DNA from 3 places in the Geodermatophilus sp. SYSU D00766 genome. Region 1 is predicted to be linked to each of the others. Evidence: predicted binding sites of a transcription regulator. Region 1 holds the regulator's gene; each other region holds the start of a gene.
What was found. The regulator LexA, encoded in region 1, represses DNA repair genes until DNA is damaged. The targets are predictions, from matches to a motif close to TCGAACANNTGTTCGA.

Region 1 (10,028 bases):
TCACCGCCACCCGCCGCTTCGTCCGCCGGCAGCGCTCCTGGTTCCGCCGCGACCCCGCGACGACCTGGTTCGACGCCGCCCGGCCCGACCTCCCCGACGCCGTCGGCGCGCTGCTGGCCGGCCGTACGATCGGGCGGTGAGCGACCGGTTCCTCCTCGGGCACGGCACCGAGAACGACTTCGTCGTCCTGCCCGACCCCGACGGGGACCGCTGGCCGGAGGACCGCCTCGACGCCGCGCTGGTGCGCCGGCTCTGCGAGCGCCGCTCCGGCCTCGGCGGCGACGGCGTCCTGCGGGTGGTGCGCAGCCGGCACGTGCCCGACGCCCCCGCCGTCCTGGGGGACGCGCTCGACGCCTGCGAGTGGTTCATGGACCACCGCAACGCCGACGGCTCGCACGCGGAGATGTGCGGCAACGGCATCCGGCTGTTCCTGCACGTGCTGGTGACCGAGGGCCTGCTCGACCGCGCGGCCTGCGCCGACGGCGTCCTGGTGGGCACCCGCGGCGGCCCCCGCCGGGTGGGTGCCGGCGCCGACGGCACGTACTGGGTCGACATGGGCCCGGCCCGGCCGTTCGGCCGCGGCGAGGCCACCGTGGCGGGGCAGGCGTTCGCCGGCCAGGCGGTGTCGATGGGCAACCCGCACCTGGTCTGCCTCACCGACGCCGACCTCGGCGCGCTCGACCTGACCGCGCAGCCCGGGTTCGACCCCGGGCTGTTCCCCGAGGGCGTCAACGTCGAGTTCGTGCAGGTGCTCGCCCGCCCCGCCGAGGGCGCCGACGCGCACGTGCGGCTGCGGGTGCACGAGCGCGGCGTGGGGGAGACCCGCTCCTGCGGGACCGGCGCCTGCGCCACCGCCTACGCCGCGCTGGCCGCCGGGTCCGACGGCCCGCAGCGCGGCACGGTCGTCGTCGACGTCCCCGGCGGCCGGCTGACCGTCGACGTCACCCCGGAGACGACCGTGCTGCGCGGGCCGGCCGTCGTCGTCGCGACCGGCGGGCTCACCCGGGAGTGGCTGGACTCCTAGGGGTTGTCCGGGGTGTCGGCGCGGGTCTCCGGCTCGTCGGTCGGCGCCTCGGGCTTGTCGCCGGGGCCGACGTTGCCGGTGCCCCGCGGCCGGCCGGCCCCGGTGTCCTGGTCGGCCCCGCCGAAGGGGTTGCGCGGGACCTCGAGGCCCACGGGGTCGCGGCCCGGGTCGTCGATGCCCTCGCTGCTGCTGGTGCTCACGGGGTGCCCCTCTCGTCGTCCGTGCGGTCCGTCCCGACCTACCCGCCTCCCGGCGGGATGCACCTGACCCGTTCCGGTGTTGCACCCCGTGTATGACGACTGCAGAGACGACAACCCAGGTGACCGCTGACGACGCGCGTGTCACGCTGGACGCGATGACGACCGCCCCCCAGAGCACCTCTCTCGACGACGAGACGACCGTCGAGACCCGTCCCGCCCCGGCCGGCCGGTGGGACGAGGACGACGACACGACCGGCTCCTACGACCTCGAGGCCCGTGGCGCCCTGCGCCGCGTGGCGGGGCTCTCCACCGAGCTCGCCGACATCAGCGAGGTCGAGTACCGCCAGCTGCGCCTCGAGCGCGTCGTGCTGGTCGGGGTGTGGACCGAGGGCACCCAGGCCGACGCCGACCGGTCGCTGGCCGAGCTGGCCGCGCTCGCCGAGACGGCGGGCTCGGAGGTGCTCGAGGCGGTGAGCCAGCGGCGGGACAAGCCCGACGCCGGCACCTACGTGGGCTCGGGCAAGGCGTCCGAGATCCGCGACATCGTCGCCTCCACCGGCGCCGACACCGTGATCTGCGACGGCGAGCTGACCCCCGGCCAGCTCAACGCGCTGGAGAAGATCCTCAAGGTCAAGGTGGTCGACCGGACCGCACTGATCCTCGACATCTTCGCCCAGCACGCGACCAGCCGGGAGGGCAAGGCCCAGGTCGAGCTCGCGCAGATGCAGTACATGCTGCCGCGGCTGCGCGGGTGGGGTGAGTCGTTGTCCCGGCAGGCCGGTGGCCGCGTCGCCGGCGGCGGCGGCATCGGCACCCGCGGTCCCGGTGAGACGAAGATCGAGACCGACCGCCGCCGCATCCGGTCGCGGGTGAGCCGGCTGCGCCGCGAGATCGCCGGCATGGCGACGGCGCGGGCCACCCAGCGCTCGGCGCGCGACCGCAACGCCGTCCCGAGCGTGGCGATCGCCGGCTACACCAACGCCGGCAAGTCCAGCCTGCTCAACCGGCTGACCGGCGCGGGCGTGCTGGTGGAGAACGCGCTGTTCGCCACCCTGGACCCCACGGTGCGCCGCGCCCAGTCGCCCGACGGCCGCGAGTACACGCTCACCGACACCGTCGGGTTCGTGCGGCACCTGCCGCACCAGCTGGTCGACGCGTTCCGCTCGACCCTGGAGGAGGTGGCCGGCGCCGACCTGCTGCTGCACGTCGTCGACGGCTCCGACCCCGACCCGCTCGGCCAGATCGACGCGGTGCACGTGGTGCTGCGCGAGATCGACGCCGCGGCGGTGCCCGAGCTGATCGTCGTCAACAAGGTCGACGCGATGACCGAGGAGGACGTGCTGACCCTGCGCCGGGCGCTGCCCGGTGCGGTGTGGGTCTCGGCGCGGACGGGCGAGGGCATCGAGCAGCTGCGCGAGGTCGTCGCCGCCCGCCTGCCGCACCCCGACGTCGAGGTCGAGGTGCTGGTGCCCTACGACCGCGGCGACCTGGTGGCCCGCGTCCACCGCGACGGCGAGGTCCTCAGCGAGCAGCACGAGGCGGAGGGCACCCGGCTCACCGCGCGCGTCGACGGCGGCCTGGCCGCCGCGCTCGAGCGGTTCGCCGCACCGGTCGGCTGACCGGCGCTCCTCCGTCCCCCGCCCGGGGGACCGGCTCCCCGCCGGTCACCCGGGCGGCTCGCCGTCTCCCTGCGGCGAGGTCACGGGCGGGTCACGGCCCGGTACCGTGACCGCGTGACCAGCGGCGTGGTACGACGCGGGAGGGGAGCACCGGCCGACGGCGACCCGTCGGCTCCCGTCCGCACCGTCGTGACCGCCGGGCGCCCGTCCTGGTGGCTGCTGCTCGTGGCGTTCGTCGTCACCACGGCGGTCACCGTCGACCTGCTCAACCGCGGCGTGCTCGAACGGCTCGACCTGGAGGTCTCCGAGGTCGTCAGCGCGTGGGACCTGCGGGACTCCCCGGGCTACTGGCCGGTCTGGGCGGTCACCCAGATCGGCGGGCGCGGCACCATCCTCATCGTCCTGGCCGGGCTGGTCGGCTGGCTGTGCATCCGCCGGCGGACCCTGCTGCCGCTGCTGCGGGTGCTCACCGCGCTCGCGCTGCTGACCGTCGTGGTCTACGCGTTCAAGTACGGCACCGGCCGCACCGCGCCGGCCTACCCCGGGTCCTTCTTCCACCGCGACGGGGCCAGTTACCCCTCCGGGCACGTGGCCAACGCCGTGCTCATGTGGGGCGTGGCCTACTGGCTGGCGGTCGAGTACCGACTGGCCCCGGGCGTGCAGCGGACGCTGTGGTGGCTCAGCGTCGTGGGCCCGGTGCTGACCGGGATCGCCATGGTGTCCCTGGACTTCCACTGGGTCACCGACGCGGCGGTCGGCGCCTCGGTGGGGGTGCTGCTGCTGGGCGTGGTTCACGCACTCGACGCAGTCGTTCTGTCACGCTGGGGCAGTGCCCGAGCCGGCCGTCCCCCCGCGTAGCGCCGGGGCACACCCCGGGTGGGCCGTGGCCGCACTCGCCGGTCTGGCCCTCGCGCTCGGCCCCGCATTCCCCGCTGCCGCCGAGGAACCGGGCGCGCCGTCGCTGCGCTGCCAGGTGACCGACCCCCGGCTCGCGGAGCTCTCCGGCCTCGTCGACGTCGGGGACCGCCTGCTGGCCATCGCCGACGGCGGCGAGCAGGTGGCCGTCTCCGTGCTCGACGGGACCTGCCGCGTCGTGGACGAGACCGTCGCGCCGCTGGACCCCTACGACCCCGAGGACCTCGGCGTCGGTCCCGACGGCACCGTGTGGCTGGCCGACACCGGCGACAACAACGCCACCCGGGAGACCGTCGCCCTCATCGCCCTGCGCCCCGACGGCGGCACGGCGCTCTTCCGGCTCACCTACCCCGACGGCCCGCACGACGCCGAGGCGCTCCTGGTGGCCCCCGACGGCACGCCGTACCTGGTGACCAAGGAGGTGCTCGGTGCCAGCCGCGTCTACCGCCCCGCGGCGCCGCTCGTCGACGGCGGCACGGTGGCGCTGGTCGACGTCGGCAGCGTGGCGTTCACGCTGACCGGGACACCGGGCGGCCCGGTGGGGCGGGCCGGTCAGCTCCTGGTGACCGGCGGCGCGGTGGCCCGCGACGGCAGCCGGATCGCGCTGCGCACCTACACCGACGCCTACGTCTGGCCGCTGACCGGCTCGGACGTGCCGGCCGCCCTGGCGGGCGAACCGGTGCGCATCGCGCTGCCCGAGGCGCCGCAGGGGGAGGCGGTGTCGTTCACCGCCGACGGCGCGGCGCTCCTCGTGGCGGGCGAGGGGCTGCCGGGCGACGTCACGCTCGTGCCGATCCCCGCCGGGACGGCGGCCCCGGCGCCGTCCTCGGCGGCCGACCCGTCGCTGGCGGCCGTCCTCGACGACGGCGGCACCGGCGTGTCCCCGGTCGCCGCGGGGCTGGTCGCCGCCGGGGTGGCCACGGTGCTGGTGTGGGTCGCCGGCCGGGTACGCCGGGGCCGCGCCGCGGGACCGCCGGCCGGCTGAGGCTGCCCGCCGTGCCGCGGGACCGCCGGCCGGTCGAGGTCGCGGAGCCCGGCCGCCGCCGACCCGGGGCGGGTCCGCGGGGCCGGGAGCGCGTCCCGGGCGGTGCGGGTCAGACGCGGCGCAGGACGGTGACCACCCGGCCGAGGATGGTCGCCTCGTCGCCCGGGATGGGCTCGTAGGCCGGGTTGTGCGGCAGCAGCCACACGTGCCCGTCGCGGCGCTTGTAGGTCTTGACGGTGGCCTCGCCGTCGAGCATCGCGGCCACGATCTCGCCGTTCTCGGCGGTGGGCTGCTGGCGCACGACCACCCAGTCGCCGTCGCAGATGGCCGCGTCGACCATCGAGTCACCGGCCACCCGGAGCATGAACAGGGTGCCGTCGCCGACCAGCTCGCGGGGGAGCGGGAAGACGTCCTCGACCGCCTGCTCGGCGAGGACCGGGCCACCGGCGGCGATCCGGCCGACCAGCGGCACGTACGTGGGGGCGGTGGTGTCGCCGGCCGCGGCGGCCGGCGGTGCGGCCTCCGCCGCGGTGTCGCCGGGCAGCCGCACGTCGAGCGCGCGGGGGCGGTTGGGGTCGCGCCGCAACCAGCCCTTCTTCTGCAGCACGGAGAGCTGGTGGGCGACCGACGACGCCGAGGACAGGCCCACGGCCTCGCCGATCTCGCGCACCGAGGGCGGGTAGCCGCGGCGCTCGATCGAGTCGCGGATGACCTCGAGCACCCGGCGCTGGCGCTGCGTGAGCCCGTCGCCGGCCTCACCCCGGTCGGGGAAGGTGCGCACCGCGCCGGTCCGGGTGCCGGTCCCCTCGGCGGCGGTGTCGGTGCCCCGCCGGCCGCCACCCCGCCGGGTGGTGGTGCTCCCGCGCGTGCCCTGGCCGGTCCCGCTGGTGCCCGCCACGTCTCCTCCTCGCCGGCCGTGTCCCCACGGCCCTCGTGTCCCGCCCCGTCCCCGGCTCCGGGACCTCCGGTCGGTGACCGACGGGTGCCGGTGCGGCCGGGATCGACCGCCGGGTGCCGGGCGGACGGCTGCTGATCGGACCGTAGCGCCTCGGGACCGGGACTTCAAACGTGTGTTCGAAACCGGTGGGCGGTGTCGGTTGGCTCCTGTCGGTGCCGTGCGGTAGACATCGCACACACGTTCGATCGAACGCCTGTTCGATGCAATGGGGTCGACGAGGAGAGTGGTCATGGGCAGCGTGCGCCAGGCAGTGCTGGAGTTCGACGCGACGGTCCGGGTGCCCTGGCGGCCGCTGCTCGCCGACGGTGCCGGGGGCGGCCCCGCTCCCACCCGTCGGCCGGTGCGCCCCGACACCTCCGGGCGCCCCGTTGGCCAGGCGCCCCCGGCACCTCCGGCCCCGCTCCCCGGCGCCGGCCCGCGCGTGGCCGGTCACCTGCGGCCGGTGCCCGACCTCCCGGCCGAGCCGGCCGCCCGCGCCACCGGCCCCGCCGCGGGGGCGCGCCACACGCGCCGCGACCCGGCCCGGCCCGGAGGGCGGCCGGTGTCCGCGCAGCCGGTCCGGCGCGCGGCCGGCCCGTCGCCGGCGCCCCTCCGGCTGACCCGCCGCGGGCGGCGCCTGGTCGTCGCCCTGGTCCTGGCCGCGGGCATCGGGGGCGCGCTCCTGGGCCGGGAGGTCCTCGCTCCCCAGCAGGGCCTGCAGCTCGCCGGGGAGAGCAGCGTCGTCGTCGAGCCGGGCGACACGGTGTGGTCCATCGCCGACGAGGTCGCCGGCGACGGTCAGGACGTGCGCGCCGTGGTGCACGCGATCGAGGCGCTCAACGACCTCGAGGGTTCCGCGGTGGTCGCCGGGCAGGTCCTCCGGCTCCCCTGACCCGGCGGAGGGGACACGGGACGGCCACCGAGGGCCGCCCGGAGAAGTGACGAGAGCGTCCTCGACGGTTCGTCAACCATCGGTCCCCGGTCGCTCACGCACCGATCTCGGATCAACACATACGGTGAGGGGCGTGTCAGCAGCCGTGAACAGCAGGGCGGCGGTGTCCTTCGGGTCGCCGCAGGACGTCGAGGTGCTCGTGGACGGCGCCTGGGTGCCGGGTGCGATGCTCGGCTGGCGGCACGACGACAGCGGCGCCTGCGAGGTCTGGGTGCGGCTGCGGGCGGAGGTTCCCGGGGTCGTCGAGGGCGCCGGGACCTGGGTGGAGCTGACCGCGGTCCGGCTGCCCGAGCGCCGCCTGACGCTCGCGCCGGCAGCCGACGCCGCACCCGCGGCCGCGCCCGCCCCGGCGGACGCGCCCGCCACCGCTGCGATGCCAGCCCTCGCGGCGGTGCCCGGTGTCGCGGCGGTGCCCGCGGTCGCGGCGGTGCCCGCCACGGCTGCGGTCGTCTCCGTCGGGGGTCCGGTTCTGCGCCCCCGCCGGTTCCGGCGGCACGGCGCCGACGCGACCGCCGAGCAGCCCGCCGTCGGTGCGGGCGGGGCCGGCCGGCACCGCGCACCCGCCGGCGCCGGGTCGGGCCGCCACCGCGCGGTCACGACCGAGATGCCCGCCGTCGTCGCCGGCCCAGGGGGCGAGGCGGCCCCCGGGTCGGCTGTCGTCCCCGGCCCGGGACTGGCGGTCGTGCCGGCGGGGGAGCCCGACCTGCTCACCCGGCCCATCCGGCTCGGCGACCTCGTGCCGAACGCCCGGGGTGGTCGTCCGGCGGTCCGCCCGCCGGTCTGAGCTCCGCCGGTCCGGGCGCTCCGCGCCTGCCCGGCACCAGCCCTCACCCAGCACCGCCTCCACCGAGCCCGCGCCCGGCCGGCAGCTGCCCCGGGCACCGTCCACCGGGTCGCCGGTCCTGCTCCCGTGGGCCGCTCCGGCGGGATCCGGCGACCTCCGCAGCCGGTCCGTACACCCGTGTCCGGTCCCGTGCGCGCCGACACGCGGGCGGTCGCGGCGTGTCGTGTGGCCGGTGGGAGACCTGCTCGCGCGTGGTCACCAGGAGGTCACGAGCAGGTCTCGGCGGAAGAGACACGCCCGGTGTCGACTTGCAGATGTAGTGGAGCCGGGCCTACGGTCCCCCTACATCTAGTAGTTCCCCGATTGAGGTCCTCCACAGGTCCGTCCTCAGGTTCTCCCCGGGGCGTCCACCGGATGTCCCCAGAGAGGTCCACAGCAGGGGTCCACACCAGAGGTCCACAGCAGGGGTCGGCGGACCGGGTGCCCGGAGCACCCGGCGGCCCGTCGACACGCCCCACCCGGCACCGGGTCACCGGTACCGAACCCGTCCGCGGAGGGAGGTGAACCGCAGTGCGGTGCCCGTTCTGCCACAACCCCGACAGCCGGGTGATCGACTCGCGCGAGGCCGACGAGGGAGCCACCACCCGGCGCCGCCGCTCGTGCCCCGCCTGTGGCCGCCGCTTCACCACCGTGGAGGAGGCCGTCCTCGCCGTCGTCAAGCGCAGCGGGGTCAGCGAGCCGTTCAACCGCTCCAAGGTCGTCGCCGGCGTGCGCCGGGCCTGCCAGGGCCGGCCGGTCGACGAGGACCAGCTCCAGCAGCTCGCCCAGCAGGTGGAGGACGCCATCCGCGCCAGCGGGGTGGCCGAGGTGCCCAGCCACGAGGTCGGCCTGGCGATCCTGCGCCCGCTGCGCGAGCTCGACGAGGTCGCCTACCTGCGCTTCGCCAGCGTCTACCGGGCCTTCACCTCGGTGGAGGACTTCGAGAAGGAGATCACCGAGCTCCGGGCGCGGCACCACACCGGGGGCACGCCGCCGCTGCCGGGCATGCAGCTCGACCCGCCGCCGCGCCGTCGCGGCGGACGCGGCCCGGCGAGCGCCGCAGGCACGTCCGGCACCTGACCACCGGCCGGCAGCGTCGCCGGCCCGATCGGCACCACCCGCTCAGCACCACCCCAGAAACCGTCAGCACCAACCGCTAGGAACAGGGTGGCTCTCTTCCCCAGCCGCCCGGACCACTCACCGAGGGAGAGCTCGTGACCGAGATCGAGGACCGCCCGGCAGGCCGTACGCGTCGGGCCGTCAAGGCGCCGACCCGGGGGAAGGGCCTGAAGATCAAGCGGGTCTACACGACCGCCGGGGTGCACCCCTACGACGAGGTGGTCTGGGAGCGGCGCGACGTCGTCATGACCAACTGGCGTGACGGCTCGATCAACTTCGAGCAGCGCGGCGTCGAGTTCCCCGCCGAGTGGAGCATCAACGCCACCAACATCGTCACCACGAAGTACTTCCGCGGCGCCGTCGGCACCCCGCAGCGCGAGACCAGCCTGCGCCAGCTCATCGACCGGGTGGTGCTCACCTACGGCGCCGCCGGCCGCGAGCACGGCTACTTCGCCAGCGAGGGCGACGCCGAGGTCTTCGAGCACGAGCTGACCTGGATGCTGCTGCACCAGGTGTTCAGCTTCAACTCGCCGGTGTGGTTCAACGTCGGCACGCCGGCGCCGCAGCAGGTCAGCGCCTGCTTCATCCTCGCTGTCGACGACACGATGGACTCGATCCTCAACTGGTACCGGGAGGAGGGGCTGATCTTCAAGGGCGGCTCCGGCGCCGGCCTGAACCTCTCCCGCATCCGCTCGTCCAAGGAGCTGCTGTCCTCCGGCGGCACCGCCTCCGGCCCGGTCAGCTTCATGCGCGGCGCCGACGCCTCCGCCGGGACGATCAAGTCCGGGGGCGCCACCCGGCGCGCGGCCAAGATGGTCGTCCTCGACATCGACCACCCCGACATCGAGGAGTTCATCGAGACCAAGGCGCGCGAGGAGGACAAGATCCGTGCGCTGCGCGACGCCGGGTACGACATGGACCTCGGCGGCAAGGACATCACCAGCGTCCAGTACCAGAACGCCAACAACTCCGTCCGCGTCTCCGACGAGTTCATGCGCGCGGTCGAGGACGGCACGCCGTTCGGCCTGCGCGGCCGCCTCGACGGCTCGGTGATCGAGACCGTCGACGCCCAGGAGCTCTTCCGCAAGGTCACCCAGGCCGCGTGGGAGTGCGCCGACCCCGGCATCCAGTACGACGACACGATCAACGACTGGCACACCAACCCCGAGACCGGCCGCATCAACGCGTCCAACCCCTGCTCGGAGTACATGAGCCTGGACAACAGCTCGTGCAACCTGGCGTCGCTGAACCTCATGAAGTTCCTCAAGGACGACGGGACCTTCGACGCCCGGACCTTCGTCAAGGCCGTCGAGCTGGTCATCACGGCGATGGACATCTCCATCTGCTTCGCCGACTTCCCGACCGAGCCGATCGGGGAGACCACCCGCGCCTACCGGCAGCTGGGCATCGGCTACGCCAACCTCGGCGCGCTGCTGATGGCCACCGGCCACGCC
Region 2 (10,028 bases), on a different contig from region 1:
GGCATCCGGTGGATGCGGGACCTGCTGCGCGGGCACGCCGCCCGCGGCGGGACGGTGCTGCTGTCGTCCCACCTGCTCGGCGAGGTCGAGCACACCGTCGACCGGCTGCTGGTCATCGGCGCCGGGCGCATCGTGGCCGACGGCCTGGTGGCCGAGCTGCTCGGCGACGAGGGCACCGCCGTCCGCGCCGCCGACCCGGCCGCGCTGACCCGCGCGCTGGAGGCCGCCGGCTTTCCCGTGCAGCACGGTGCCGACGGCCGGCTGACCGTGCCCGGCGCCGAGCCGGGTGCCGTGGGCGCGGTCGCCGCCGCGGCCGGGCTGGCGCTCAGCGACCTGCGCCCGGCCAGCCGTGGCATCGAGGACGTCTTCTTCCAGCTCACCGCCTGACCGCCCCACTACTCCCTCCCGAGGAGACCGTCGTGACCACCTCCCTGACCACCCCCGCCGCTGTTCCCACCCGCCAGGCCGTGCGGTCCCGGGGCCCGTCGGCCGCCACCCTCGTCGGCATCGAGGTCCGCAAGTCCCTGTCCACCCGCTCGGGGAAGACGCTGGCTCTGGTGTCGGCGTTCCTCGCCCCCGGCGCCGCCGCCGTCATGGCCATGACCAGCGACGACGACCTCGGCTCGGCCGCCGGGCCGATCGGCGCCCTCGGCCTGGTCACCGTGCTCGTGCTGCTGGCCGTGGGGGTGCTGTCGACCGCCGGCGAGTGGACCCACCGGACCGTGCAGACGACGTTCCTCGTGGTCCCCCAGCGCGGGCGCGTGCTGGCCGCCAAGGCGGTCGCCGTGGCCCTCCTCGGTGGGGTCCTGGCCGCCGTCTCGGCCGCGGCGACGGCCGGCGTGCTGGCGGTGGCTCCCGTCGGGGACCTGGCCTGGGACGGCGTCCCGCAGGCCCTCGGGGTCGTGGCCGCGGCCGGTGCGGCCTTCGCGGTGATCGGTGCCGGCGTCGGTGCCGCCGTCGCGAACTCGCCCGCGGCGCTGACCGGCCTCTACCTGACCGTCCTGGGCGTCATGCCGGTCCTGCGGCTGGCCCAGCCGGGCATCGCCGAGAAGCTCGACCCGGCCGACGCCGTCCTCGGCCTCGCGCTCGGGCACGGCGGCACCACGCAGGTGCTGGTGCTGACCGGGTGGGTCGTCGTCAGCCTGGTCGCCGGTGCGGTCGTCACCTCCCGGCGGGCGGTCGCCTGACCGTCCGCCTCGCCCGGACCCTCCCGGCCCACCGCGGCCGGGAGGGTCCGGTGGCGTTCCCGCGGGAACGTCCCGGGCTCGGGCCCCGCCGGGCCCGGCTCCGCCGGGCTCAGGCCGCGGCGGTCGGCTCGCCGGCGCTCTCGGCGCGGATCCGGCGCTCCAGGTCGCGGTTGCCGAGCAGGACGCTCACGACGTAGCCGAGGTCCATCCGTTCTCCGCCGACGCCGAGGGTGTCGGGCAGGCCGGGCGTCCCGTCGGGGAGGGGCAGCCGGGTGACCGGCGTCGCACGGCCCGGCGCCCCGGCCGGTGTCCTCCCGGCCCCCGGCTCCCCGAGGCCGGCCGCGAACGCGGCGTCGGCCGGGCCCCACACCCGCCGGCCGTCGGGGGTGACGGCGACGAGCTCGCCCGCGCACCGCGTCATGACCAGGTCGAGGTCGTGCGCCAGGCCGTGGTCGGCGTCGCAGAGCAGCACCAGGTTGTCCAGGTCGGTGGCGCCGCCGAACACCCAGTGCCGCAGGTGGTGGGCGTGCAGCCGCTCGATGCGCGTCTCCGGGCACTCGGGCCGCGCGCACCCGCCGTCCCGGCGCCACAGAGCCCGTCGTTGCGACCGGGTGGCCAGCCGTCGGGCCCGACCCACGGCGAGTGGCTCACGGCCGCGCGACAGCATGGTCACGACCGTGGCCTCGCACAGCATCCGCCGCACCTGGCTGCCGTGCAGCGGCGGCCCGCCCTCCAGGTGGGCCCGGCCGGCGGCGGCGTCGTCGGCGACCACCGCCGCGTCGACGTGCACCACGATCTCGCGGCGGGGCGGGTCCCCGGCCCGGCGGTCGGCCTCGGGAGCCGCGGCGGCCAGCCGGGCGACCGCGGCGCACCGCCGCGCTGCCGTCCGCTCGCGGGCGAGGGCCACCTCGTCGACCCCGCCGGCCGGGCCGTCGCCCTCGCGCCCGGGGTCGCCCTCGCGCCCGGGATCACCCTCCCGCCGGGCGGCGGCCCGCTCGCGGCGGGCGTCGCGCTCGGCGAGGGAGTCGACGCCGGCCAGGAAGGCCGCACCCTCCTCGGCGTCCAGGCACAGGCGCACGTGCAGCATCCCGTCGTCGTCCCACCAGTGCTCGAACCGCCGCTTCTCGCGCACCGTCCCGGCATCTGGAGCGTCCGACCGGCGCCAGGCCCGGACCACCCGTTCCACCTGGGCGGCGGTGGCCTCGTGCGCGAGGTCGAGCAGCGCGGCCTCGGTGTCGGCCTCGGCGACGCGGGTCAGTGCCCGCACCTTGGAGTAGGAGAGCCGGCCGGCCGCGAACGACTGCCGGGTGCGCGGCAGGCCGGCCAGGGCCCGGGCAACGCGGACGTGCTCGCGGGCCGCGCCGGGGGACAGGCCGCACTGCCAGGCCAGCCAGTGGGCGCACGACCGCAGACCGGCGCCGCCCCAGCCCTCGCGGCGGTCGAACTCCGCGATGAGCGCGAGCCACTCCGCCGTCGCGGCGGCCAGCCGGACGGCGGTGCCGGTGATGCGCTGGGCGAGCTCGTCGAGCGACAGCTCGGGGTCCTGGTCCATCGACGTCCTCCTCGAACACGTGTTCGACACGGTAGAGGAAGACGCCGACAGAACCGCTGGTCAGCGAGCCGGGACGTTCCCGCGGGAACGCGCCGGCCCACGCCCGGCTCATCCGCGCCGGTTCAGTCGAGGCCGCCGCGGGCCACCAGCTGGCGGGCGATGACGTCGCGCTGGATCTCGTTGGTGCCCTCGCCGACGATCATCAGCGGGGCGTCGCGGAAGTAGCGCTCCACGTCGAACTCGGTGGAGTAGCCGTGGCCGCCGTGCACCCGGATGGCGTCCAGCGCGATGCGCATCGCCGTCTCCGAGGCATACAGCTTCGCCATGCCGGCCTCCAGGTCGCACCGCTGCCCGCTCTCGTACCGCTCGGCGGCGTGCAGCACGAGCTGGCGGGCGGCGGTCAGCGAGGTGGCCATGTCGGCGAGCAGGTTGCCCACCGACTGGTGCTGCCAGATCGGCCGGCCGAAGCTCTCCCGCTGCTGGGCGTAGCGCAGCGCGTCGTCGAAGGCGGCCTGGGCGACGCCCACCGCACGCGCCGCCACCTGGATGCGGCCGGTCTCCAGGCCGGTCATCATCTGCGCGAACCCGCGGCCCTCCACCCCGCCCAGGACGGCGTCGCCCGGCGCCCGGTACCCGTCGAAGACGAGCTCGCAGCTCTCCACGCCCTTGTAGCCGAGCTTGGGCAGGTCCCGCGAGACGGTCAGCCCGGGCCCGTGCTCGACCAGCAGCACCGACACCCCGCGGTGCCGCGGCTGCGCCGCCGGGTCGGTCTTGCACAGCAGCGCGATCAGCTGCGACCGCCGCGAGTTGGTGATCCACGTCTTCGCGCCGTCGACGACCCAACCGTTCCCGCCCCCGTCGCCGTCCCGCCGGGCCACGGTGGTCATCGCCTGCAGGTCCGACCCGCCGCCGGGCTCGGTCAGCGCCATCGTCGCCCGCACCTCACCGGTCGCCATGCGCGGCAGCCAGCGGTCCTGCTGTTCGCGGGTGCCGAAGGCGACCAGCAGCTTGGCGACGACGGTGTGCCCGCCCATCGCCCCCGCCAGCGACATCCACCCCCGGGCGAGCTCGGCGGTGACCAGCGCGTAGCAGGGCATCGACACCGGCGCCTCGCCCCACGGCTCCGGGATCGCCAGGCCGAAGACGCCGAGCTGCTTCATCCGCTCGATCAGCGCCTCGGGGTAGGTGTCGGCGTGCTCGAGCTCGCGCACCACCGGCCGCACCTCGCGGTCGACGAACGTCCGCACGGTGGCGACGACGTCGCGCTCCTCCGCGCTGAGCGCGGTCACGCCGGCGCCCCCAGCGTCGCGGTGCCGGTGGCCGACGCCGGTGCGCCGGTCGCCGCGGCCGACAGCTCGACCCGGTCGCCGTCGAACCGGCCGGTCGCCCGCACCGGCGTCCCCGCGTACGCCGGGCGGACCAGCCGGTGCGCGAACGACGTGACGGACCGGTCCGGCGCGTGCCGGCGCGGCACCTCGAGCAGTAGCAGCGCCAGCAGCGGCCCGTGCACGACCAGGCCGGGGTGGCCCTCCACCTGCGTCGCGTAGGGCTGGTCGTAGTGGATGCGGTGGGCGTTGTAGGTCAGCGCGCTGAACCGGAAGAGCAGCGCCGCGTCGGGCAGGACCGCCACCCCCGGCCCGTCGGGCAGGCCCGGCGTGCCCGCCCCCGCCGGCGCCGGTGAGGAACCGGCCTCCTGCGACCGGTAGACGACGTCCTGCTCCTCGGTGACCAGCAGCGCGCCGTCCTCGCGGTACTCGCTGCGCACGGTGACCAGCAGCATCTCCCCGCTCCGGCCGGCCTTGACCTCGCAGCGGGCCAGCGACGACGTCCGCTCGACCACCGACCCGACCCGCAGCGGCGCGGTGACCTGCAGCCGCCCGCCGGCGATCATCCGGCGCCGGTGCGCCAGCGGCGGGAGGAAGTGCCCGGAGCGCGGGTGGCCGTCCTCGCCGAGGTCGGCGGTGGCCGGGCGGTCGAGGAAGGTGAACAGGTGCCAGCCCGGCGGCAGCGGGTCGCCGTCGCGCAGCGGGGGAGCGGGCTGGTCCAGCAGCGCGGCGAAGGCGGCCGCCGGCCCGGGCGCGACCACCTCGGTGCCGGTCAGCGGGCCCGGCGCCCAGCCCTCGACGGCGTCGGTCAGGGAGGTCACCGGGTCATCGTGCCGCCTGTGACGCCGCCCGCACCCCGGAATGGCGCGGGCGGTGCGGGTGTCGGAACCGGTGTGGACCTGTTCTCACCCGTGACCCTCGGCGACCTCGAGCTCGCCAACCGCGTGGCCATGGCGCCGCTGACCCGCATGCGCTCGGGCTCCTCCGGCGTGCCCGGCGACCTCGTCGTCGAGCACTACGCCCAGCGCGCCGGGGTCGGCCTGATCGTCACCGAGGGCACCTACCCCAACCACGAGTCCCAGGCCTTCGTCGGCCAGCCCGGCATCGTCACCGACGAGCAGGTGGCCGGCTGGCGGCGCGTCGCCGAGGCGGTCCACGCCCGCGGCGGCCGGGTCGTCATGCAGGTCATGCACGGCGGCCGGGTGACCCACCCCGACACCAACGGCGGCCGCCGCGTCGTGGCCCCCAGTGCCATCGCCATCGACGGGCTGGCCCGCACCTCCACCGGCAAGCACCCCTACCCGGTGCCGCACGCGCTGACCACCGACGAGGTCCGCGACGTCGTGCGCGACTTCGCCCGCGCCGCCGAGCGCGCCGTCGAGGCCGGCCTGGACGGCGTGGAGGTCCACGGCGCCAACGGCTACCTGCTGCACGAGTTCCTGGCGCCGTCGTCCAACGTCCGCGACGACGAGTACGGCGGCTCGCCGGAGAACCGTGCCCGCCTGGTGGCCGAGGTGGTCACCGCCGTCGCCGACGCGATCGGCGCCGGGCGCGTGGGCCTGCGCGTCTCCCCCGAGCACGGCATCCAGGACGCCCGCGAGCCCGACCGCGCCGACGTGCTCGCCACCTACGGCTCGCTGCTCGACCGGCTGCGCCCGCTGGGCCTGGCCTACCTCTCCGTGCTGCACCGCGATCCCGCCGGCGACCTGGTGCAGGAGCTGCGCCGCCGCTCGGGGATGCCGCTCGTGGCCAACAGCGGCTTCGCCTCGGTCACCACCCGCGAGGAGGCGCTGGCGCTCATCGAGGCCGCGCACGCCGACGTCGTCGCCGTGGGCCGGGCGGTCATCGCCAACCCCGACCTGGTCGAGCGCTGGGCGGGGGAGCACCCGGAGAACGAGATCCGGTCGCACCTGTTCTACGCGTCGGGCGCCGAGGGCTACACCGACTACCCGGCGCTGCGCGCCGGCTGAGGTCCCGCAGCGGGCCCCGGGAGCCCCCTCCGGACGTCCGGAGGGGGCTCCCGGCGTCAGCGGATCAGTACCAGCCGGTCGCCTGGGAGTGCGCCCAGGCCGCGCAGGGGCTGCCGTACCGGTTCTCGATGTAGATCAGCCCGGCGTCGATCTGCCGGTACGGGTCCGACGTCTTCGCGATGCCGGTGCCCGCCCACGTCGAGTCGAGGAACTGGGCGATGCCGTACGCGGTGCTGCTGGGGTTCTGCGCGTTCGGGTTCCACCCGCTCTCCCGCTCCCACAGCTGCTCCAGGCAGCCGAACTGGGTGCTGTCCCCGCCGAGCTGGGCGAGGGCGTAGTCCTTGTACGCCTGCTCGCCCGTGGCGGCCGGGGCCGGCGCGGGCGCCGGAGCAGGAGCCGGAGCCGGAGCCGGGGCCGGGGCCGGGGCCGGGGCCTCAGCGGGGGCCGGGGCCTCAGCGGGAGCCGGGGCGGCGGCCGCCTCGGCAGCCGGCGCGTCGCCGCGGTCCCACCGGTCACCGCGCCAGTCGCCGTTCCAGTCGGAGCTGGCGTCGCGGCCACCCCAGTGCGGCTCGTCGGCCTGGGCGATCGCCTGCCCGCCGAAGGCCAGGGCGAGGGTCATCGCCCCCGTGGCGGTCAGCAGGTGCAGGGCGCGGCGCCGCCGCGTCGCGGTGGCAGCGGTGGGCTCGAGGTGGGTGTGTGCGTGCATCGGGTCGTCCTCCTGGAGGGCACGGTCGAGGGCGCCGTCACCGGACGGCGCTGGCTCGGGATGTGGTGCGGCACGGGGCCTGGGACGGGCAGGGATCGGCAGCCGGGCGCGCGGCACCGGCCGGACGGGGAGTCCGGCTGCAGGCGCGTGCGACGGCTGGGTGTGCAGGCTGGTGGCAGGCGGGAGCGCGACGGTCCCGGACCTGCGGGCGCGGGGGCGCAGTGCCCCGGCGCGGTTGTGCTCCGTTCTCCCCTGGCCGCCTACCAGGTCAGCTGACGGGTTCGGGCTGGGAGTGCCCTACCCGCTCCCGGGGTCCGGGAGCGGGACTCACCCCGGTGGTGCAGGTGGGTCCCCGGCTCGCACCCACGTGGGCGCGACTCGGCGGCATCCGGCAGGGGTCCCCCGGACGGGGACGAGACGACCGGCCGGACGCCGAAACGCTAAGGACGTGACCCGTTCGTGACAATCTGAGACCCGGACGGCAGCGCGACAGGCCGACGTCCCGTCCCCTCCGCGCAGGGACGGTCACCCCGTGCGACCACCGTCACACCGGACACCCCGTCACCGGACGCGCCGTCACCGGACGCGCCGCGACCGCCGGGACGACGTGTCCCGGCGGTCGCAGCGTGTCCGGACCGGCGGCGTCAGTCCCCGGGCTGCCAGTCCGGAGCCGTCCAGCGGTGGAAGACCCGGGCCACGGAGTCGCGGGGGGTCTGCCACGTCTCCGGGCGGTAGGGGCTGACGAAGGGGGCGAGGTCGGCCATCACCTTCGCGAAGGCCGGTCGCAGCGACTCGTGGTCCCGCCGCACGGCCGCGGCCCTGACCGGGTCCTGCTCCAGGAGGTGCACGACGACGTCCTCCATGGAGTACAGCCAGCGGCCGGTGATCCCCGTCCCCGCCGACAGCGGACCGGCGTCGGACTCGGCGTACACCCGGGCGATGTCCTCCTCGCTGCCCGGCCGCATCCGCTGGACCATGACGGTCAGCTGACGCTCTCCGGTGACCCCGCCCTCGGGCACCCACGTGTAGAAGTGCCTCGCCACCGAGTGCGACGGGTTCTCCCAGTAGCTGGGGTAGGGCGTCACGTAGGGGGCGATGGCCTCGGCGATCGCCTGGAACGCCGGCAGGCCGCGGCGCTGCCCGGAGACGGCCGGGTCCTCCTTGCGCTCGAGGACGTGCAGGTACAGGTCGTGGTGGGAGAGCATGACCCGGCCGACGACGCCGAGGTCCTGCGGCCGGGTGATCCCGTCGTAGTGGGCGAACACCGAGCCGACCCGGTCCTCACTGCCCGGGACGAGGCGGCACACGATCACGTTGCGGAACGGACGCCACGTGGCCGAGGCCCAGGTGGCGGGGATGGTCGCGGACATCGCCGGCGGTGCTGCCGTCGACGGCGCGGACGTGGACGGCGCGGACGTGGACGGCGCGGACGTGGACGGCGCGGACGTGGACGGCGCTGGGCTGGAGGTCGTCGGGGCGTCGGTCGACGCCAGCTGGGGAGGGGCGTGGTTCATCGTGTGCCTCCGGACACGGCGTTCGGGGTGGAGAGGAGGGGCGGGTCGGAGCACCCCGTCGGAGGCCGAGGTGGCAGGCGACCACCCGACGCGTCGACGGGGACGTGTGGTCGCCCGGGGTGGAGCCCGTGACGGCGGGAGCCGGTCGCAGAACGCGTCCGACCTCGCCCCCGGCGTCCGCTCGCGCGGGCCGGGGACGAGGTCGGTCGGGTGGGACGGTGCTGCTGCCGTGCGCCCGGTGAGGGTCACGGTTCCCCCTGGGTGGTGCGGTGGTGCGGTGTTCCTGCCGGCGGGGTCAGACCGCGTAGACCCCCGCCAGGTGTTCGCGCAGCGCGTCCTCCCGGACCGGCCGGGTGCGGAAGCCGACGTGCCCGTCGGGCCGCACCAGGTAGGCCGCGGCACCGCGCCCGCTGATCCCGTACGCCGTGCGGAGACGGTCGCCGGGGTCGGTGAGCACCGGCAGGTCGACCAGCGGCGGGACGACGGCGCCGGGGCCGGCCACCAGGTAGGCGCGCACCTGCCCGCGGGTGTCCGCCTTGAGAGCCGCGGCCGTCTCCTCGAACTCCCGCAGCTCCTCCGCGCCGACCGAGGAGTCGACCGAGATCAGCAGCGTCGCGTGCGTGCCGCGGGTCAGGTCGAACAGCCGCAGGTCGTGCGCCACGCCGAACCGGCGCAGCCCCGTGACGTCCGGCGCCCGGTACCCCGGCTCCGGCCCGCCGTCGAACCCGCGCCGGCCGGCCTCCTCGCCGACCAGCGGGCTGTCCGCGTAGTTCATCGTCATCTGCATCTCGAGGAGGAACTGCGCCTTCTCGTCCTCCATGTCCATCTCGTCGGTGAACGCGATGGCCACGGCCCGGTCGACGATCGCCCGGCCCGCCGGGCGCCGCTCGGCCTCGTAGCTGTCGAGCAGGTCGGGGGAGGCCTCCCCGCGGACGGCGAGGGCGAGCTTCCAGGACAGGTTCCACGCGTCCTGGATGCCGGTGTTCATGCCCTGGCCACCCGCCGGCGGGTGCAGGTGCGCGGCGTCGCCGGCGACGAACACCCGGCCCACGCGGTACCGGTCGACGATGCCGTGCTTGATCCGGAAGATCGACGCCCACCGCAGGTTGCTCGCCGTCGTCCCGGCCGGACCGAGGTCGTCGATCGCGGCCTGGATGTCCTCGAGACCCGGCGGGTCGTACTCCTTCCAGAAGCCCGCCGGGACGACGCCGGTGCCGATCGTGTCCTGCAGCCGCTTGGGGGCCAGCGTCGCGACCCGGTAGCGGTTGCGGCCCTTGAGCGGGACGCAGACCAGCATCCCGGTGAAGTCGCCGTCGTCCTCGATGCGGACCCAGCGCACCAGGTGCCCGGGCGGCATCTCCCAGTCGACGTCGACGTCGCCGAGCATGAACAGCTGCGGGAAGATCGACAGCCCGCCGTCGAAGGTCAGGCCCAGGCCCGCGCGCACCGCGCTGGAGGCGCCGTCGGCACCGACCAGGTAGGCCGCCCGCGCCGACTCCTCCTCACCGCCGGGGTGCACCAGCGTGGCGGTGACGCCCTCGTCGTCCTGGGTGAAGCCGGTGAGCTCGACGCCGCGCTCGACCTCGACGCCCAGCGAGCGCAGCCGGTCGCCGAGGATCCGCTCGGTCTCGTACTGCGGGAGGCCGAGGTGGGCGTAGGGCAGCTCCTCCAGGCCCGACCAGTCGACCTGGTGGGTCCGCTGGCCGTTGACGAACACCGTCTGGCCGTAGAGCCAGGCGCCGGCGTCCATCGCCTCGGTGACGATGCCCTGGTC
Region 3 (10,028 bases), on a different contig from region 1:
AGCCGAGCAGCACCCGGCCCTCGGTGGGGTCCATGAGCCGGGTGACCAGCTTGGCCAGCGTCGTCTTCCCGGAGCCGGTCTCGCCGACGACGGCGTAGCTGCGGCGCGGCGCCAGGGTGAGGTCGACGTCCTGCAGCGCGGGCCGCGCGCCCTCCGCGTAGCGGAAGCCGACGTGCTCGAGGCGGACGCCCAGCGGCCCGGCGGGCAGGTCGCGGGCGGCGCCGGTGGCGGCCGGGTCGCGGACGTCGGGCTCGGTGTCGAGGACGTCGAGCACGCGGCGGAACCCGGCGAGGGCGTTCTGCGCCTCGTTGAGCACCTCGCTGGCGGTCTGCACCGGCGCGACGAAGAGCGTGACGAGGAACAGGAAGGCGATCAGCGTGCCGGCGCTGATGTGGCCGGCCAGGCCCAGCAGCACGCCGACGACGACCACCGCGGCGTTGGCGATCGCGGCGACGAACTCGCCGCTGACGAACACCGCCGCGGTGACCTTCTGCGCGTCGACCTGGGCGCGGTAGTGGCGGCCGATGGAGCGGTCGAGCCGGGCGGCGGTGCGCTCGCGGATGCCGTAGGCGCGCACGGTCGGGGCGCCGACGACGGACTCCGAGACCGCGGCCAGCACGTCGCCGACCCGCTCGCGGACCACGCCGTAGGCGACGGCCAGCCGCTTGGCGAACCAGCGGACGGCGAAGCCCAGCGGCACGAAGCAGACCAGCACCAGCAGGGTCAGCTGCCAGGAGTAGACGGCCATGACCGCCGTCGCCACGACCAGCTGGCCGAGGCTGACCACGCCGAGCACGCCGCCCCACTGCATGAACGTGGACAACTGGTCGACGTCGCTGGTGACGCGGGAGACCAGGGAGCCGCGGCGCTGCCCCTGCTGGTGCAGCACCGACAGGTCGTGGACGTGCCGGAAGGCGCGCGAGCGCAGCCCGGCGAGCGCGGTCTCGGTGGTGCGGAACAACCGGACGTTCATCCGGTAGACGGCCACGCCGGTGAGCAGCACGACGGCGGCGCAGACGAGCACCAGCGTGCGGACCAGGCCGAGGTCGGGCCCGCCGGGGGCGAGCAGCCCGCGGTCGACCACCTGCTGGACGGCGATCGGCACGACCACCCGCCCGGCGGTGGCGACCAGCGCGAGGGCGAAGGTGGCCGGCAGCCCGCGGCGGAACTCCGGCATCGCCCGCAGCCCGCGGCGCAGGGTCGCGAACGCACCCTCCCGGGGGCCGGTCACGCCGCCGCCTCCGCCTGCGAGTAGGCGCGCACCAGGGCCGCGTAGCCGGGGACGGCGGCCAGCAGCTCCTCGTGGCTGCCGCGCGCGGTGACGCGACCGTTCTCGAGCCAGACCACCTCGTCGGCGAGGGCGATGGTGGCCTGCCGGTAGGCGACCACGACGACGGTGGAGGGCCGGTCCGCCGACCGCAGCGCGTCGAGGATGCGGGCCTCGACGGCGGGGTCGACGGCGCTGGTGGCGTCGTCGAGGACGAGCAGCCGGGGCCGGCGGACGACGGCACGGGCCAGCGCGATCCGCTGCCGCTGCCCGCCCGACAGCGTGGCGCCGCGCTCGCCGACGCGGGTGTCGAGGCCCTCGGGCAGCCGGTCGACGAAGTCCTCGGCGGCGGCCACCCGCAGCGCGGCGCGGACGTCGTCGTCGGTGTAGGGGCCGCCGAGGGTGACGTTGCCGCGCACGGTGTCGTCGAAGAGGAACGTGCCCTGCGGGACGAAGGCGGCCTGCGCGCTGACCTCGCCCTCGCGCAGGCTGCGCACGTCGACGCCGTCGAGCAGCACCTCCCCGCTCGCGGGGTCGACCAGCCGCACGAGCAGCCCGGCGAGGGTGGACTTCCCCGACCCGGTCGGCCCGACGACGGCGACGGTGGTGCCGGCGGCGACGTCGAAGGTGACGCCGGAGAGCACCGGCCGCGCGGCGCCGTCGAAGGCGTGGTCGACCGCGCGCAGGGCCAGGCCCGCCCCGCCGTCGTCTCGCACGGCCGTGCGCGCCCCGTGCGGCGTCTCCCCGGTGGCGTCGAGGACGGGGGTGACCCGGTCGAAGCCGGCCAGGGCGCGCGGCAGGTCGGCGAGCACCCAGCCGATCGCGCGGATGGGCAGCGCGAGCAAGGTGAACAGGTAGGCGACGCTGACCAGGTCGCCGGCGTCGGTGCCGCCGGAGGCGACCCGGCCGGCGCCGACGAGCAGCACGGCGAGCGTGCCGAGGCTGGGCAGCGCCTCCATCATCGGGTCGAACAGCCCCCGCACCCGGCCGACGGCGACCAGCCCGTCGCGCAGCTCGTACGCGCGCCGGCCGAACCGGTCGGCCTCGACGTCCTCGCGGCCGAGGGTCTTGACCACCAGGCCCGCGTCGAAGCTCTCGTGGGCGATCTCGCTGACCTCGGCGCGCAGCTGCTGGGCCCGCCGCATGCGCGGGCTCATCACCTGCGAGTAGACGACGTTGACGGCGAAGACCAGCGGGAAGACGACCAGGCCGACCAGCGCGAGCACCGGGTCGGTGGCCACCAGCGCGCCCACGGTGATCCCGATCATGATCAGCGCGCCGCACGCGAAGGGCAGCGGCGAGACGAAGAACCAGGCGGCCTCGACGTCGGAGTTGGCGTTGGACAGCAGCTGGCCGGTGGGGTGGCGCTGGTGCCACGACAGCGGCAGCCGCAGGTACTGGGCGGTGACCCGGCGGCGGTAGTCGGCCTGCAGCCGGTAGGCCATGATCCCGGCGAACAGCCGCCGGCCGAGGATGCCGAGGATCTTCAGCAGCGCCACGCCGAGCACGACCGCGACGGCGAGGGTCAGGGCCCCGGCGGTGGTGTCGCCCTGGTCGAAGGCCGGCAGCACCACCCGGTCGGTGAGCTCGCCGATCACGAAGGCCGACAGCACCGTCATCGCGCCGTAGAGGCCGCTGGCCAGGACGGCGAGGGTGAACATCCCCGGCTGCTCGGCGATCGCGCGGCCGACGTGGCGCAGTCCCCGCCGGACGACGGCGTCTCGAGCGGGGGGCACGGGTCTCCTCGGGATCGGGTCGCGGCAGCGTGCCGCGCGTACTTAGTCACGCTAACCGATCGGTGCCACGGGGGCCGCCGCGTTTCCGGGGAGCGCACCGTCGGTAACCCGCCGCCGTGACCGATGCTTCCCGCCCGTTCGCCGCGCGCGAGCGCGCGGCCCTCGCCGACCTGCTCGCCGACCTGGGGCCCGACGCCCCGACCTGCTGCGAGGGGTGGACGACGGCGCACCTGGCGGCGCACCTGGTCACCCGCGACCGGCGACCCGACGCGCTGCCGGGCTACGCGCTGGAGCGCACCCCGGTGGGCGGGCGGGCGCACGCGTACTCCGCGCGGCTGGAGGAGCGGCTGCGCACCTCGACGCCCTACGAGCAGGTGGTGGCCCGCGTCCGGCAGGGCCCGCCGCCGTGGCTGCCGGCGGGCTGGGCGCCGGTGGCGGCGCTGACCGACACCGCCGAGTTCGCGATCCACCACGAGGACGTGCGGCGCGCCCAGCCGGACTGGGAGCCGCGGGCGCTGCCGCTGGCCGACGCCGACCGGCTGTGGGGCGCCGCGCAGCTGTTCGCCCGCACGGTCGCGCCGCGGTACCCCGGCGGGCTCGTGCTGCAGCGCAGCGACGTCCCCGGCCCGGGCAGGCGGATCCGCGGGGGCGGCGACGTCGCCACCGTCGAGGGCGAGCCGCTGGAGGTGCTGCTGTGGGCCACCGGCCGGCGCGGCGTCGCCCGGGTCGCCGTCCGGGGCGGCGCCCCCGCCGCCTGAGGGCGCGCACTTTCGCGGACGTGCACGGATCGTCCGTGCACTTCCGCGGAAGTGCACGCAGATCCAGCCCGGCCGTCAGCGCAGGGGCGTGTCCGCGGCCGTCCGCACCGGCACGCCCGCACCGGCCAGCGCCTGCTTGACGTCGCCGATCCGCAGCGTGCCGAAGTGGAAGACGCTCGCGGCGAGCACCGCGTCGGCGCCGGCCTCGACGGCGGGCGGGAAGTGCTCGACCGCGCCGGCGCCGCCGCTGGCGATGACCGGCACCGACACCTCGCGGCGGACCGCGCGGATCAGCTCGGTGTCGAAGCCGGCGCGGGTGCCGTCGGCGTCCATCGAGTTGAGCAGCACCTCGCCGACGCCCAGCTCCGCGGCCTGCACCACCCACTCGACGGCGTCGCGGCCGGTGCCGCGCCGCCCGCCGTGCGTGGTGATCTCGAAGCCCGAGTCGGTGACGGCGCCGTCGCGGACCCGGCGGGCGTCGAGGGAGAGCACCAGCACCTGGTTGCCGAAGCGGTCGGCGATCTCGCCGATGAGCTCCGGCCGGGCGACGGCGGCGGTGTTGACGGCGACCTTGTCCGCGCCGGCCCGCAGCAGCCGGTCGACGTCGTCGGGGCTGCGCACCCCGCCGCCGACGGTCAGCGGGATGAACACGCTCTCGGCGGTGCGGCGGACGACGTCGTAGGTGGTCTCGCGGTCCCCGGAGCTGGCGGTGATGTCGAGGAAGGTGAGCTCGTCGGCGCCCTCGGCGTCGTAGACGCGGGCCATCTCGACCGGGTCGCCGGCATCGCGCAGGTCGACGAAGTTGACGCCCTTGACCACCCGGCCGGCGTCGACGTCCAGGCACGGGATGACCCGCACGGCGAGGCTCACGACCCCGCTCCCCGCACCGCGTCGGCCTCGAACTCGACCAGCATGTCCGGGTGCAGCAGCGAGGCCACGCCGATCATCGCGCTGGCCGGCCGGACGGCGCGGAAGACCTCGCCGTGCTCGCGTGCGACCTCCTCCCAGCGGGAGGTGTCGGTGACGTACACGCGGGTGCGGACGACGTCGGCGGGGGTCAGCCCGGCGCTGGCCAGCGCGTCGACGAGCACCCCGAGCGCGACCCGCGCCTGGGCGCCGACGTCGCCGGGGTGCACGACGACGCCGTCGACGGTGGCGGTGCAGCCGCTGACCCAGGCCTGGTCCCCCACGACGACGACCCGGCTGTAGCCGACGAGCTCCTCCCACGGCCCGCCGGAGCCGATGCGCTGCGCGGTCACGCCGCGGCCTCCCGGGTGACCGCGAGCGCCTCGGGGAGCGTGAAGGCGCCGGCGTAGAGGGCCTTGCCGACGATGGCGCCCTCGACGCCCACCGCGGTCAGCCCGGCCAGTGCCCGGACGTCGTCGAGCGAGCTGACCCCCCCGGAGGCGACCACCGGCTTCGGGGTGGCGGCGCAGACGTCGCGCAGCAGGTCGAGGTTGGGGCCGCGCAGCGTGCCGTCCTTGGTGATGTCGGTGACGACGTAGCGGGCGCAGCCCTCGGCGTCGAGGCGGGCGAGGGTCTCGAACAGCTCGCCGCCCTCGCGGGTCCAGCCGCGGGCGGCCAGCCGGGTGCCCCGCACGTCGAGGCCGACGGCGATGCGGTCGCCGTGCTCGGCGATGGCGCGGGCGCACCACTCGGGCGACTCCAGCGCGGCGGTGCCGAGGTTGACCCGGCGGCAGCCGGTGGCCAGGGCGGCGGCCAGCGACTCGTCGTCGCGGATGCCGCCGGAGAGCTCGACGTCGACGTCGAGGGCGCCGACGACGCGGGCGAGCAGCTCGCGGTTGCTGCCGCGGCCGAAGGCGGCGTCGAGGTCGACCAGGTGCACCCACTCGGCGCCGTCGCGCTGCCACTGCAGTGCGGCGTCGAGCGGGTCGCCGTAGGAGGTCTCGCTGCCGGCCTCCCCCTGCACGAGCCGGACGGCCTGGCCGTCGGCGACGTCGACGGCGGGGAGCAACTGGAGGGTCGGCACGGCGTCCAGCGTAGGGACCGGCCCACCGTGAGCTGCCTCGCCCACGGCAGGCTGGCGGGCGTGGAGTTCGCCGACGTCGTCCGCAGGCGCCGCATGGTGCGCGACTACGACCCCGACCGGCCGGTGCCGCCGGAGGTGCGAGAGCGGCTGCTCGAGCACGCGACCCGGGCGCCGTCGGCGGGGTTCACGCAGGGCTGGGCGTTCCTGGTGCTCGAGTCGGCGGCCGACCGGGAGCTGTTCTGGTCGGTGACCGCCTCCGAGGGCGCGCCCGACGGGTGGCTGACGCGGATGCGGCGGGCGCCGCTGCTGATCGTGCCGCTGTCGTCCAAGCAGGCCTACCTCGACCGCTACGCCGAGCCGGACAAGGGCTGGACCGACCGCGACGAGACCCGCTGGCCGGTGCCGTACTGGGACGTCGACGCCGGGATGGCCGCGCTGATGGTCCTGCTGACCGCCGTCGACGAGAGCCTCGGCGCCTGCCTGTTCGGCGTCCCGGCCGAGCGGGTCGGGGCCTTCCGGGCGGCGTTCGGCGTCCCGGCCACCCACCGGCCGGTCGCGGTGGTGTCGGTCGGGTACCCGGGGAGCGACGACCGGCGCTCGCCGTCGCTGCGGCGCGGCCGGCGGGGCCTCGACGAGGTCGTGCACCGCGGGCGCTGGTTGACTCCCGGCCCGTGACCTCCTCGCGTGCGGTGCTGGTGACCGGTGGCTCCCGCGGCATCGGGCGGGCGATCGCCCGGGCCTTCGCCGCCCGCGGCTACCGGGTGGCCGTGCACTGGGGCGCCTCCCGCGAGCGAGCCGAGGCCGTGCTGGCCGAGCTGCCCGGGTCCGGGCACGTGCTGGTGCAGGCCGACATGGCCGACGCCGGGTCGGTGGGCGCGATGGTCGACGCCGCCGCCGACGCCCTCGGCGGGCTCGACGTGCTGGTCAACAACGCCGGGGTGTTCGTGGCCTCCCCGCCGCTGCGCTCCTCCTACGACGAGTGGCAGCGGGTGTGGGAGCAGACGCTGGCGGTGAACCTGGTGGGCGCGGCCCACGCCACCTTCCGCGCGGTGCCGCACCTGCGGGCCGCCGGCGGTGGCGCGGTGGTCAACGTGTCGAGCCGCGGCGCGTTCCGCGGGGAGCCGGACAACCCGGCCTACGGCGCCTCGAAAGCCGGCCTCAACGCCTTCGCGCAGTCGATGGCGCTGGCGCTGGCGCCGCTGGGCATCTCGGTGACCGCCGTGGCGCCGGGCTTCGTGCAGACGGAGATGGCGCGGGAGGTGCTCGACGGCCCCGGCGGGGACGCCGTGCGCGCGCAGTCGCCGTTCGGGCGGGTGGCGCGGCCGGAGGAGGTGGCCGCGGCGGTCCTGTGGCTGGCCTCGCCCGAGGCACGGTTCAGCACCGGCACGATCGTCGACGTCAACGGGGCGTCCTACCTGCGCAGCTGACCCCGGTCACCCCCCGCGGGGGCTGCCACCCGGTGGGCCGGTGGCGAGGCCGGGACCGAGCCCCGGTGCGGCCGGTCGCCGCTCAGAACGGGCAGCCCGCGGTCGGCGGATCGGCACCCGCGGTCCCACCGGGAGGGGCGCCGGCCCGGACCGGTGGCGCGTCGACGACCCGCGGCGGATCGGTGACCCGGGTGACGCCCGAGGGCGTGGTCACCTCGAGCCGGCCGCCGGGCAGCAGCCGGAAGCGCCAGCCGGGGGCGTGGGTCTTCAGCCGGTGGTGCCGGCGGCAGAGGCAGCACAGGTTGTCGCAGCCCGTGGCGCCGGCCGGCCAGGGGGTGCAGTGGTCGAGGTCGGTGCGGCCGACCCGCCGGTTGCAGTGCGGATGGCGGCACCGGCGGTCGCGGACCGCCACGAACCGGCGGTGGCCGGCGCGGGGACGGTAGTGCGGGGTGTCCGGCGGCCGGCGCAACCCGTGACCGCGGGCGCCCCGCTCCACCGCCCGACGGGTGCCCACGGCGACCAGGTCACCGGCCCGGTCGTGGACGGCGAACTCCAGCGTGCCGCCGTCCGGGCGTTCCAGTCCCAGCGCACCGACCTCGGCGAGCAGCGCCCGGCACTGCGCGGCGCTGACCGGGTGCCCGTCGACCTCGGCCGGCTCGTCCCCGCCGCCCAGCGCGGACAGGGTCGCGTGCACGACGAGCGTCACGCCGATCGCCGGACGCCGGGCCCAGGGCCGCAGCACGAGGTCGCGGAACACCTCGCTGCGCAACTGCCCGATCGGCCGGTCGTCGCCACCGTCGCGGACCTGGCGCGCCCAGGCGTCGATCGCCGTCCCGCACGCCGCGGCCTCGGCCAGCGGCAGGTCGGCCACCAGCCGCGCCATGCCGTCCTCGGTCGGCCACCAGCGGACGTCGGCGGCCGCCCGGGCCCGCCGGTGCCGCCGCTCGCGGGCGTGAGCGTCCAGCCGGTCGATCCGCCGGCGCAGGGCGGCGCGGAGCCGGGCGGGCGTCTGTCCGGCCGCGCCCGGCAGCACGTCGGACTCCACCCGGGCGGCCAGCGCCTGGTCCAGCGGCTCGAGCAGGTCGACGACCGCCTCGGCGCGCTCCTCGTCGATCTCGCCGCGGCGAAGCGCCTCGAGGGTGGCCGGGAACCGCCGGGTGAGCGCCAGCGACGTCCGGACCAGGCGGGCGACCCGGCGCTCGCCGTAGGGGTGCACCAGGCCGAGCTCGCAGGGCAGCCACTCGCTGACGTCCATCACCTCGGGCACGGCGTCCTCGGGCACGGAGCCCTCGGGCACGGCGCCCTCGGCCGGGCGCTGCGTGGCCAGGACACCGACCAGCTCGGCCCGTTCCGCGGCCAGCGCGGCCGCGCGGCGCTCGGCGAGCTGGATCAGCCGCACGACCCAGCGATCGGGCAGCGCCGCCCGCTCGGGACTGCCCAGCGGGCACGCGGCGGCCATGAACTCGTCGGTGGAGGGCAGCGGGCCGATCGCGGCGAACAACTCCTCGCGGGACACCGGCGAGCCGTCGTCGGCAAAGCAGCCGCGGGACCGGAACGTCCCGTCGGCCACCTGTCCCACCATTTCGTACACGTGTTCGATCGTAGCCGACCGGCAGCCACCGCGCGAGACGTATCCGCAGGTCAGGGCGTTGTCCACAGATCCTGCGCGGGGCTGGCGAGGTCGGTCGTCGCTCCGCAACCGCAGCGTCGGCTGCGACCGGGTCACCGCAGGGGCGAGGGGAGGACACTCCGGGCATGCCGGCCGGTGCGCTCCCCCGCCGCGCCGGGCGCCGCACCAACCTCGGCCTGCTGGCGCTGCTGACCGTCGCGGGGGTCACCGGGCTGCTGGCCTTCGGGATCGGCACGCCGCTGCCGGCCCGCCTGGTCGCCGCCGCGCACGGGGCCGCGGGCCTGGGCCTGCTGCTGCTCGTGCCGTGGAAGACCGTCGTCGTCCAGCGCGCGAGGCGCCGGACCCGCGGCCGCCGCGACCCCGCCGTCGCCTGGGCACTGGCCGTGCTCCTGGCACTGACCGTGGGCACCGGCGTCCTGCACAGCGTGGCGGGCACCTCGGTGGCCGGGGTGGGCGTCCTGCAGGTGCACGTGGCCGCGGGCGTCGGCACCGGACTGCTGGTGGTGCTGCACGCCGTCGGCAGCCGGCAGCGGCCGCGGCGCGGCGACGCCTCCCGGCGGGCGCTGCTGCAGGCCGGCGGCCTGGCGGCCGGCGCGCTGGCCCTGTGGGCCGTGGTGGAGGGCGGCCTGCGGCTGACCGGGGCGCCCGGCGGCCGGCGGGCGGCCACCGGCTCGCACGAGCGCGGCAGCGGCGACCCGGCGGCGATGCCGGTCACCCAGTGGTTCACCGACACCGTGCCGGACGACGACGGCGGCGCGCTCGCGCTGGTCGCCAGCGGCCGCACGGTGCGGCTGCGGGCCGGCGATCTCGACCGCGGCGACACCCTCACCGCCGTCCTCGACTGCACCGGCGGCTGGTACGCCGAGCAGGAGTGGCGCGGGGTGCGGCTGGACCGGCTGCTGACCGGCCTGGACCTGCCCGACGGCGGCAGCGTCGACGTCGTCAGCGTGACCGGCTACCGGCGGCGGCTGCCGCTGGCCGACGCCGGCTCGCTGCTGCTGGCCACGCACTGCGCCGGCCGGCCGCTCTCGGCCGGGCACGGCGCGCCCGTGCGGCTGGTCGCCCCGGGCCGGCGTGGCTACTGGTGGGTCAAGTGGGTGGCGCGGGTGGAGGTCGTCGACGCGCCGTGGTGGGCGCAGCCGCCGGTCCCCCTGCAGTGACTCAGAGGGTCGCCAGCCAGTTGGTGAGCAGCTGGGCGCCGGCGTCGCCGCTCTTCTCGG

Region 2: a site for LexA is predicted at 2,751-2,766, ahead of ACI8AD_RS16105 (DUF222 domain-containing protein). Genes of this name have one in related genera too.
Region 3: a site for LexA is predicted at 8,762-8,777, ahead of ACI8AD_RS20385 (DUF222 domain-containing protein). Genes of this name have one in related genera too.

The regions. Positions count from the first base shown of each region.
Region 1 is NZ_JBJGYI010000019.1:49,634-59,661, forward strand. Features, by position in the region: gene miaA (tRNA (adenosine(37)-N6)-dimethylallyltransferase MiaA) at 1-140, shown strand, start outside; gene dapF (diaminopimelate epimerase) at 137-1,024, shown strand; gene ACI8AD_RS14855 (hypothetical protein) at 1,021-1,224, opposite strand; gene hflX (GTPase HflX) at 1,380-2,843, shown strand; gene ACI8AD_RS14865 (phosphatase PAP2 family protein) at 2,958-3,701, shown strand; gene ACI8AD_RS14870 (hypothetical protein) at 3,727-4,743, shown strand; gene lexA (transcriptional repressor LexA) at 4,853-5,641, opposite strand; gene ACI8AD_RS14880 (LysM peptidoglycan-binding domain-containing protein) at 5,931-6,572, shown strand; gene ACI8AD_RS14885 (hypothetical protein) at 6,706-7,416, shown strand; gene nrdR (transcriptional regulator NrdR) at 7,987-8,535, shown strand; gene ACI8AD_RS14895 (vitamin B12-dependent ribonucleotide reductase) at 8,670-10,028, shown strand, end outside.
Region 2 is NZ_JBJGYI010000022.1:28,003-38,030, reverse strand. Features, by position in the region: gene ACI8AD_RS16115 (ABC transporter ATP-binding protein) at 1-387, shown strand, start outside; gene ACI8AD_RS16110 (hypothetical protein) at 420-1,187, shown strand; gene ACI8AD_RS16105 (DUF222 domain-containing protein) at 1,297-2,739, opposite strand; gene ACI8AD_RS16100 (acyl-CoA dehydrogenase family protein) at 2,862-4,028, opposite strand; gene ACI8AD_RS16095 (hypothetical protein) at 4,025-4,885, opposite strand; gene ACI8AD_RS16090 (alkene reductase) at 4,958-6,034, shown strand; gene ACI8AD_RS16085 (aggregation-promoting factor C-terminal-like domain-containing protein) at 6,099-6,740, opposite strand; cyclic di-AMP (ydaO/yuaA leader) riboswitch at 6,983-7,134, opposite strand; gene ACI8AD_RS16080 (TcmI family type II polyketide cyclase) at 7,385-8,110, opposite strand; gene ACI8AD_RS16075 (FAD-dependent monooxygenase) at 8,550-10,028, opposite strand, start outside.
Region 3 is NZ_JBJGYI010000036.1:23,775-33,802, forward strand. Features, by position in the region: gene ACI8AD_RS20345 (ABC transporter ATP-binding protein) at 1-1,231, opposite strand, end outside; gene ACI8AD_RS20350 (ABC transporter ATP-binding protein) at 1,228-3,003, opposite strand; gene ACI8AD_RS20355 (TIGR03085 family metal-binding protein) at 3,120-3,761, shown strand; gene hisF (imidazole glycerol phosphate synthase subunit HisF) at 3,837-4,631, opposite strand; gene ACI8AD_RS20365 (RidA family protein) at 4,628-5,020, opposite strand; gene priA (bifunctional 1-(5-phosphoribosyl)-5-((5-phosphoribosylamino)methylideneamino)imidazole-4-carboxamide isomerase/phosphoribosylanthranilate isomerase PriA) at 5,017-5,751, opposite strand; gene ACI8AD_RS20375 (nitroreductase family protein) at 5,812-6,426, shown strand; gene ACI8AD_RS20380 (SDR family NAD(P)-dependent oxidoreductase) at 6,423-7,178, shown strand; gene ACI8AD_RS20385 (DUF222 domain-containing protein) at 7,261-8,760, opposite strand; gene ACI8AD_RS20390 (molybdopterin-dependent oxidoreductase) at 8,934-9,968, shown strand; gene hisH (imidazole glycerol phosphate synthase subunit HisH) at 9,970-10,028, opposite strand, start outside.